DNA from 2 places in the Streptomyces sp. NPDC000878 genome. Region 2 is predicted to be linked to the other one. Evidence: riboswitches for the same ligand, from Rfam matches in the RefSeq annotation. Region 2 holds a riboswitch; the other holds the start of a gene.
What was found. A riboswitch is a leader RNA that binds a small molecule or an ion and turns the genes downstream of it on or off. The one in region 2 is predicted to bind ZMP and ZTP.
Positions count from the first base shown of each region.

Region 1: it holds a riboswitch for ZMP and ZTP, as region 2 does, so the genes downstream of both, ACWDR4_RS42775 (bifunctional 5,10-methylenetetrahydrofolate dehydrogenase/5,10-methenyltetrahydrofolate cyclohydrolase) here and ACWDR4_RS00020 (glycine hydroxymethyltransferase) in region 2, are expected to answer to the same signal.

Region 1 covers NZ_JBSFMT010000084.1:1,025-4,695, reverse strand. The annotation lists gene ACWDR4_RS42790 (type III PLP-dependent enzyme) at 1-1,025, shown strand, start outside; gene ACWDR4_RS42785 (hypothetical protein) at 1,089-1,385, opposite strand; gene ACWDR4_RS42780 (nuclear transport factor 2 family protein) at 1,558-1,932, shown strand; ZMP/ZTP riboswitch at 1,949-2,059, shown strand; gene ACWDR4_RS42775 (bifunctional 5,10-methylenetetrahydrofolate dehydrogenase/5,10-methenyltetrahydrofolate cyclohydrolase) at 2,082-2,930, shown strand; gene ACWDR4_RS42770 (CU044_5270 family protein) at 2,931-3,671, opposite strand, start outside.
Region 2 covers NZ_JBSFMT010000001.1:1,286-4,956, reverse strand. The annotation lists gene trpS (tryptophan--tRNA ligase) at 1-579, opposite strand, end outside; gene ACWDR4_RS00020 (glycine hydroxymethyltransferase) at 678-2,126, opposite strand; ZMP/ZTP riboswitch at 2,159-2,245, opposite strand; gene ACWDR4_RS00015 (glutathionylspermidine synthase family protein) at 2,349-3,536, opposite strand; gene ACWDR4_RS00010 (hypothetical protein) at 3,544-3,671, opposite strand, start outside.

The DNA of each region.
Region 1 (3,671 bases), on a different contig from region 2:
ACGTCGACGGCTACGAGGTCTCCTCGGGCGGCGAACTCGCCCATGTCGCCGACGCGGTGCCGGGCCGGCCGCTGGCGTTCGGCGGGCCGGGGAAGACACCGGAGGAGGTACTGGCCGCGCTGAAGCTGGGCGTGGACCGGTTCCATGTCGAGAGCGAGCACGAGCTGCGTATGCTCGCCGAGCTGACGCGGCAGGCAGGACCCGAGCGGCGGGTGGCGGTGCTGGTACGCGTCAACATCCCAGTATCGGACGGCTCGTTGGCGGGCAGCTCACTGACGATGGGTGGCAGGCCGACGCCCTTCGGCCTGGACCCGGCCGGAGCCGCACGGGTGTTCCGGGCGCTCACGGACGGGACGTACCCCCAGCTCGAACTGCGCGGAATCCACGCCCACTTGGCGAGCGGACTCGATGCCCGGGAGCAGCTGGCGGTGGCCGAGTCCGTGGTGACCTGGGCGGCGGGGCTCGGGGTGCGCATCAGCGAGGTGAACGTCGGCGGCGGTATGGCCGTCGACTACACGGCCCCGGCCCGCCGTTTCGACTGGACGGCGTTCGGCAGAGGCCTCGCCTGGCTGACCGAGGCCTACCCGGAACTGACCCTGCGTATCGAGCCGGGCCGGGCGCTGACCGCGTACTGCGGCTGGTACGCCACCGAGGTGCTGGATGTGAAGCGGAGCCACGGCGAGGAGTTCGCGGTGGTCCGGGGCGGCACCCACCATCTGCGCACCCCGGCGACGAAGGGCCACGACCAGCCCTGCACGGTGTTGCCGGTAGACACCTGGCCGCACCCGTGGCCGCGCCCGACGGCGGAGCAGGAGCGGGTCACACTGGCAGGCCAGCTGTGCACACCGAAGGACGTACTGGCCCGCCAGGTCCCGGCTGCGGGTCTCCGGGCGGGCGACCGGGTGCTGTTCTCGCTGGCGGGCGCCTACGCGTGGAACATCTCCCACCACGACTTCCTGATGCACCCGAGACCCGGTTTCCACTTCCTGGGCACGGAGCCGATGACGACGAGCCGGCAGCGATAGCACGCACGAGCGAGGGCCGCCCGGCCAAGCCGGACGGCCCTCGTTTCCTGCCCGCTCCGCCCGTCAGGCCTCGATGCCCGGCAGCAGCCCGGTCACGGGGGCGACCATGTCGGTCACCTGGTGCAGCTGCTGGAGGTCGTTCAGCCGGTTGAGCGAGCCGAGCTGGGTGGAGACCCGGGGCAGGTCGTCGTGGTACTGCGCGGGAATCTCGCTCACGGCGAGCGAGTCGAGCTGGGCGATCGGGTTCAGCTTGCCCGCGTTCTGGTCGGCGGCGGGAGCCGCGCTCGCCAGCGGGGCGGCGAGGCCGGTGACGCCGACGGCGAGACCAACGGCGGCGGCGATTCGTCGTGTTGAGATCATGTATTCAGCAACGCCCCGCGCCCCTCCCCGGACACGGCCACCCCACCCCCCTCACTCGTCAGGCTCATCCTCTGCCTGCGCTTGCCGAGGTCACCGGGACGGAGGAGCCTCAGAAGGAGAGGCCCCTCGCGGCCCGCGCCCGACCGGGCCGCGCCCCTCGGAGGAGGTCACCATGGGCACCGCGGCAAGCCACGCCTTCGACACCGAAGCACTGCGCCGGGGCATCGAAGGACAGGACGCGACGGCCCTGCTGTCGCTCTACGCCGACGACGCGGAACTGCGCGTCGTCGACCACAACACCCAGCCCAGCCACCCGATGGTCATGCACGGACGCGGCGAGATCAGCGCCATGCTGAACGACGTGTACAGCAGGGACATGACCCACAAACTGGAACAGGTAGTCGTCCAGGGCGACCAGGTCGCCTACACCGAGTCCTGCCTGTACCCGGACGGCGTCCGAGTCCTCGCCGGCTCGATGCTGTCCCTGCGCGACGGCAAGATCGTCGACCAGACTGTGCTGCAGGCATGGGACGAGGAGAACTCCTGACCCCGGGCTAAGCTGGGATCCGGGTCGTGACTGGCGCTGAGGTGGAGTACCACCGGGGAGCGACCCTCACGGAGTGCCGCATCCTTCCGTGAACGTGGAGTGCGTGCCGTGCGCCTGGGCGATGACGACTGTCAGCTCAGGAGTGGATCATGTCTCAGGCCCGGCTCATGGACGGCACCTCGCTCGCCCGGCACATCGTGGAGGACACCACGAAGAAGGCCGCCGACCTCACCGACCGTACGGGCACGACGCCCTGTCTGGCGACGGTGCTGGTGGGTGCGGACCCCGCCTCGGTCACCTATGTCCGGATGAAGCAGAACCGCTGCCGCAGGGCCGGCATCGAGTCCCGCCGCGTGGAGCTGCCCGCCGCCACGACCACGGTGGAATTGGTCGGCACGCTGCGCGCCCTCTCGGACGACCCCGGTGTGCACGGCATCCTGCTCCAGCACCCGATGGGCGAACACATCGACGAGCGGGCCGCGTTCGAGGCGATCGCGCCCGAGAAGGACGTCGACGGAGTCACCTTCGCCTCCTTCGCGACGATGAGCTTCGGTCTTCCCGGGTTCGTGTCCTGCACGCCCGGCGGCATCATGCGGCTGCTCGACGCGTACGACGTCGACCCGTCCGGCAAGCGGGCCGTGGTGGTGGGCCGCAGCGCGATCCTCGGCAAGCCGGTCGGCATGCTCCTCCTCGGGCGCGACGCGACGGTGACGTACTGCCACTCACGGACGCGGGACCTGTCGTCCGTCGTCCGCGAGGCGGACATCGTGGTCGCCGCCGTCGGTCGGCCCCGGCTGATCCACGGCGCGGACATCAAACCCGGCGCCGTCGTGATCGACGCCGGGTACAACCCCGGGAACGTCGGCGACGTCGACTTCGACTCCGCTGTCGAGCGGGCCGGGCTCATCACGCCGGTGCCGGGCGGCGTCGGTCCGATGACGATCGCGGTGCTGCTGGAGCAGTCCGTCGACGCAGCCGCCCGGCAACTCGGGGCGTGATCAGCGCATCCAGGCGCTGTAATCCATGACGTCGCCCACCTTCAGGCCCCACTCGGGTTCGGCTGTGGTGGCGGTGTGCTCCAGGCCCAGGACGGCGCCGGTGGTCGGGGCCAGGATCAGCATTCGGCGGGCGCCCTGGCCGTCGTAAACGTACGCCTGGCCGGGGCGGCCGAGCCGGTCCGTCACCCGGCCGACGGGGCGTAGGCCCTCCGCGTCTGCCAGCAGCCTGGCGATTGCCGCGTTCTCGCGGGCGCCGAGGGTCCAGTGGTTGAGCAACACTTCTACCGCATCGAGGAGTTCGGGTGTGGTGAGTGGTGTGGTCTGGCGTTGTGCCTCCTGGAGGTAGGCCTCCAGGCGCTCCGGGTCGTGCGGTGGGGTCGACTCGGGTGGGGCATCGCTCCAGCTCGGTCCGAACGTCTGGTCGCTGATGACGTGTCCGTCCTCGACCAGGCCTGGATCGCCGTCCCCCTCGCTCAGGACCGGTCGGCCGGGATGCTGTGGGTCGGTCGCCACGACCAGTTCCGTATGGCTCGCGTCGGCCCGCCAGCGCACGATGCGCTCGACGGGAAGCGTGATCGGCGGCGCGTCCTCCGACATGCCCATGCTCCACGTCTGTACGTGGGTGCCCTTCCGGAGTTCCGGTGAGCCGTCCGCGGCTGCCGCGTCGGCGATCTCGGCCATCCTGGCCAGGGGTACGGGGGCGGAGCCGGCCTGCACGAGCAGCGGGCGGGGCGCGGCCAC
Region 2 (3,671 bases):
AAGGTCGTAGATCTTCGCCGTCTCCTTCAGGATGTACGGCTTCGGGATCGTGAAGGTCGCGCCGAACCGGCCGTTGAAGCGCTCGGCGAGGTCGCGGGTCAGCTCGATGTGCTGGCGCTGGTCCTCGCCGACGGGGACCTCGTTGGCCTGGTAGAGCAGGATGTCCGCGACCTGGAGGATCGGGTACGTGAACAGGCCGACGCTCGCGCTCTCGGCGCCCTGTCTGGCGGACTTGTCCTTGAACTGCGTCATACGGCCGGCCTCGCCGAAGCCGGTGAGGCAGTTCATGACCCAGGCGAGCTGGGCGTGCTCGGGGACGTGGCTCTGGACGAACAGCGTGCAGCGCTCGGGGTCGAGGCCGGCGGCGAGGAGCTGGGCGGTGGCGAGGCGGGTGTTGGCGCGCAGGTCGGCCGGGTTCTGCGGGACCGTGATCGCGTGCAGGTCGACGACCATGTAGAAGGCGTCGTGGGTCTCCTGGAGGGCGACCCACTGGCGGACGGCGCCGAGGTAGTTGCCGAGGTGGAACGAGCCGGAGGTGGGCTGGATTCCGGAGAGCACGCGGGGACGATCTGAGGCCATGTTTTCATTGTCTCAGAGGTGTGGGGTGGTTTCGGTACGCGGGGAGCTGCGGGCCATCTGTGGCTGGTCGCGCAGTTCCCCGCGCCCCTAAAAGCAGCTCAGCCCAGGTCGATTTCCGGGTACAGGGGGAAGCCCGCCACCAGGTCGGTCGCCCTGTGGGAGATCTCGTCGGAGATCTTGGTGTCCAGGACGTGGGAGGCCTTGCTCGGCGCGCCGGACTTGGTCGTGCCCGGTTCCGTCGCCGTCAGGACTCGGTCGATCAAGGACGCCACCTCGTCCATCTCCGCCGTACCCAGGCCCCGTGTCGTCAGTGCGGGGGTGCCGATGCGGATGCCCGATGTGTACCAGGCGCCGTTCGGGTCGGACGGGATGGCGTTGCGGTTGGTGACGATGCCCGAGTCGAGGAGGGCGGTCTCGGCCTGGCGGCCGGTGAGGCCGTAGGAGGAGGCGACGTCGATCAGGTTGAGGTGGTTGTCGGTGCCGCCGGTGACGAGGGTGGCGCCCCGGCTCATCAGGCCCTCGGCGAGCGCGCGGGCGTTGTCGACGATGCGCTGGGCGTAGTCCTGGAAGGCGGGCTGCCTGGCCTCCGCCAGAGCCACCGCCTTAGCCGCCATCACGTGCGGGAGCGGGCCGCCGAGGACCATCGGGCAGCCCCGGTCGACCTGGTCCTTGAGGGAGTCGTCGCACAGGACCATGCCGCCGCGCGGGCCGCGCAGGGACTTGTGCGTGGTGGTCGTCACGATCTGGGCGTGCGGGACCGGGTCGAAGTCGCCGGTCAGAACCTTGCCCGCGACCAGGCCGGCGAAGTGGGCCATGTCGACCATCAGCGTGGCGCCGACCTCGTCGGCGATCTCGCGCATGATCCGGAAGTTCACCAGCCGGGGGTACGCGGAGTAGCCCGCCACGATGATCAGCGGCTTGAAGTCGCGGGCCGTGGCGCGCAGGGCCTCGTAGTCGATCAGGCCGGTCGCCGGGTCCGTGCCGTACGAGCGCTGGTCGAACATCTTGCCGGAGATGTTGGGGCGGAAGCCGTGGGTGAGGTGGCCGCCGGCGTCCAGGGACATACCGAGCATGCGCTGGTTGCCGAAGGCCCGGCGCAGCTCGGCCCAGTCGGCGTCGGAGAGGTCGTTGATCTGGCGGACGCCGGTCTTCTCCAGGAAGGGCGCCTCGACGCGGTCGGCGAGGACGGCCCAGAAGGCGACGAGGTTGGCGTCGATGCCGGAGTGCGGCTGGACGTAGGCGTGCCGGGCGCCGAAGAGTTCGCGGGCGTGCTCGGCGGCGAGGGACTCGACGGTGTCGACGTTGCGGCAGCCGGCGTAGAAGCGGCGGCCGACGGTGCCCTCGGCGTACTTGTCGCTGAACCAGTTGCCCATCGCGAGGAGGGTGGCCGGGGAGGCGTAGTTCTCGGAGGCGATCAGCTTGAGCATCTCGCGCTGGTCGTGGACCTCCTGGCCGATGGCGTCGGCGACGCGCGGCTCGACGGCGCGGATCACGTCGAGGGCGGCGCGGAAGGCGGTGGATTCGTTGGAGAGGGGCTCAGGTGACATGGGACCTCCGGACGTGGCGTTCTCGGCGTTCACGGCTCGGCCCAGGCGCACGGCACTCACTTACGGAGCCGCTCCCCGATGGTCGGTCCCATCCCAGCGCGCCAGTCACGGCCCGCCGGTCACCTTACCGGGCACACCGGACACCGGGGTCCCGCGTCCACCATCCGAGCGAGGCGAGCTGCCCCACCCGGCGACCGCCCCGGTGACCGGCTCAGCCACTGACTAGAGGATCACGTGGGGCAGGAAGCGGGCGTACTCGTCGGTGATCAGGCCGGAGGACTCCCGGATGCCCAGCCCCGCCGACTCGTTCTCCACGACCCACGCGCCCAGCACGACCCGGTTGCCGTCGAAGTCGGGCAGAGGGGCCAACTCCTGGTAGCAGCAGGGCTCTTCGCGTACGACGGGTGCGGCGCCCTTCTCGTGGACGGTGACGCCCGCGCCCTCCCGGCCCAGGAGCGGCTTGGTCACGTAGCCGGTCGTGTGCGCCAGTTCCCGTGGGCCGTCCAGGTAGGCGGGGAGGAGGTTCGGGTGGCCGGGGTACAGCTCCCAGAGGATCGCGAGCAGCGCCTTGTTGCTGAGGAGCATCTTCCAGGCGGGCTCGATCCACAGCGTCGTACCCGTGCCGCCGCCGTTGTCCAGGGTGTCGAGGACGTGACCGGCGAACTCGTCGGTGGTGAGCCACTCCCAGGGGTACAGCTTGAAGCAGCTGCGGATGAACCGGAGTTGGTTGTCGACGAAGCGGCCGGAGAGCGGGTCCCAGCCGATCTCCTCGATGGCGAGCCAGTCGGTGTCGAGGCCCGCCTGTTCCGCGGTCTCCTTCAGATACGCGACGGTCATCAGGTCCTCGCCGAGTTCGTCGGCGGCGGAGTGCGCGAAGTGGAGGGGGCTGCCGGGCGGGAGGAGGGCGGCCTGCTTCTGCCAGGCGGCGACCAGGCGTTCGTGGAGGGAGTTCCACTGGTCGGCGCCCGGGAAGCGGTCCTCCATCCAGAACCACTGGGGGGAGGCCGCCTCGACCAGGGAGGTGGGGGTGTCGGCGTTGTACTCGAGGAGCTTCGCGGGGCCCGCGCCGCCGTCGTGGCGGAGGTCGAAACGGCCGTAGACGGACGGGAGTTCGGCGCGGCGGTGCCAGGCCTCGGCGACCGCTGCCACGATGTGCGGGTCGGTGATGCCCAGGTCGGCGAAGCGGTTCACGGTGACGATGTGGTCGGCGGCGGCGAGACACATGCCGTGGAGTTCCTCGACGACCTCCTCCAGCGCCTCCACCTCGGGGAGCGAGAAGACGTAGTACGCGCTCTCGTCCCAGTAGGGGCGCAGGGTGTCGTCGGGGTGGCGGGTGAGCGGGTAGATGAGGCCCTGCTCCTCGACGGTTCGCTGCCAGTCGGGGCGGGGCTCGATCGTGCGGCGTTGCATGTCGGGCTCAGCCGCCCGAGCTGCTGTCGCCGCCGCCGAGGCCGCCGCGGTGTACGCCGGTGCCGGAACCGCCGTCGCTCGAACTGCCGCTGCTCTTGCCGGACTTGGTGAAGGAGCCGCCCTTGACCCAGCCGG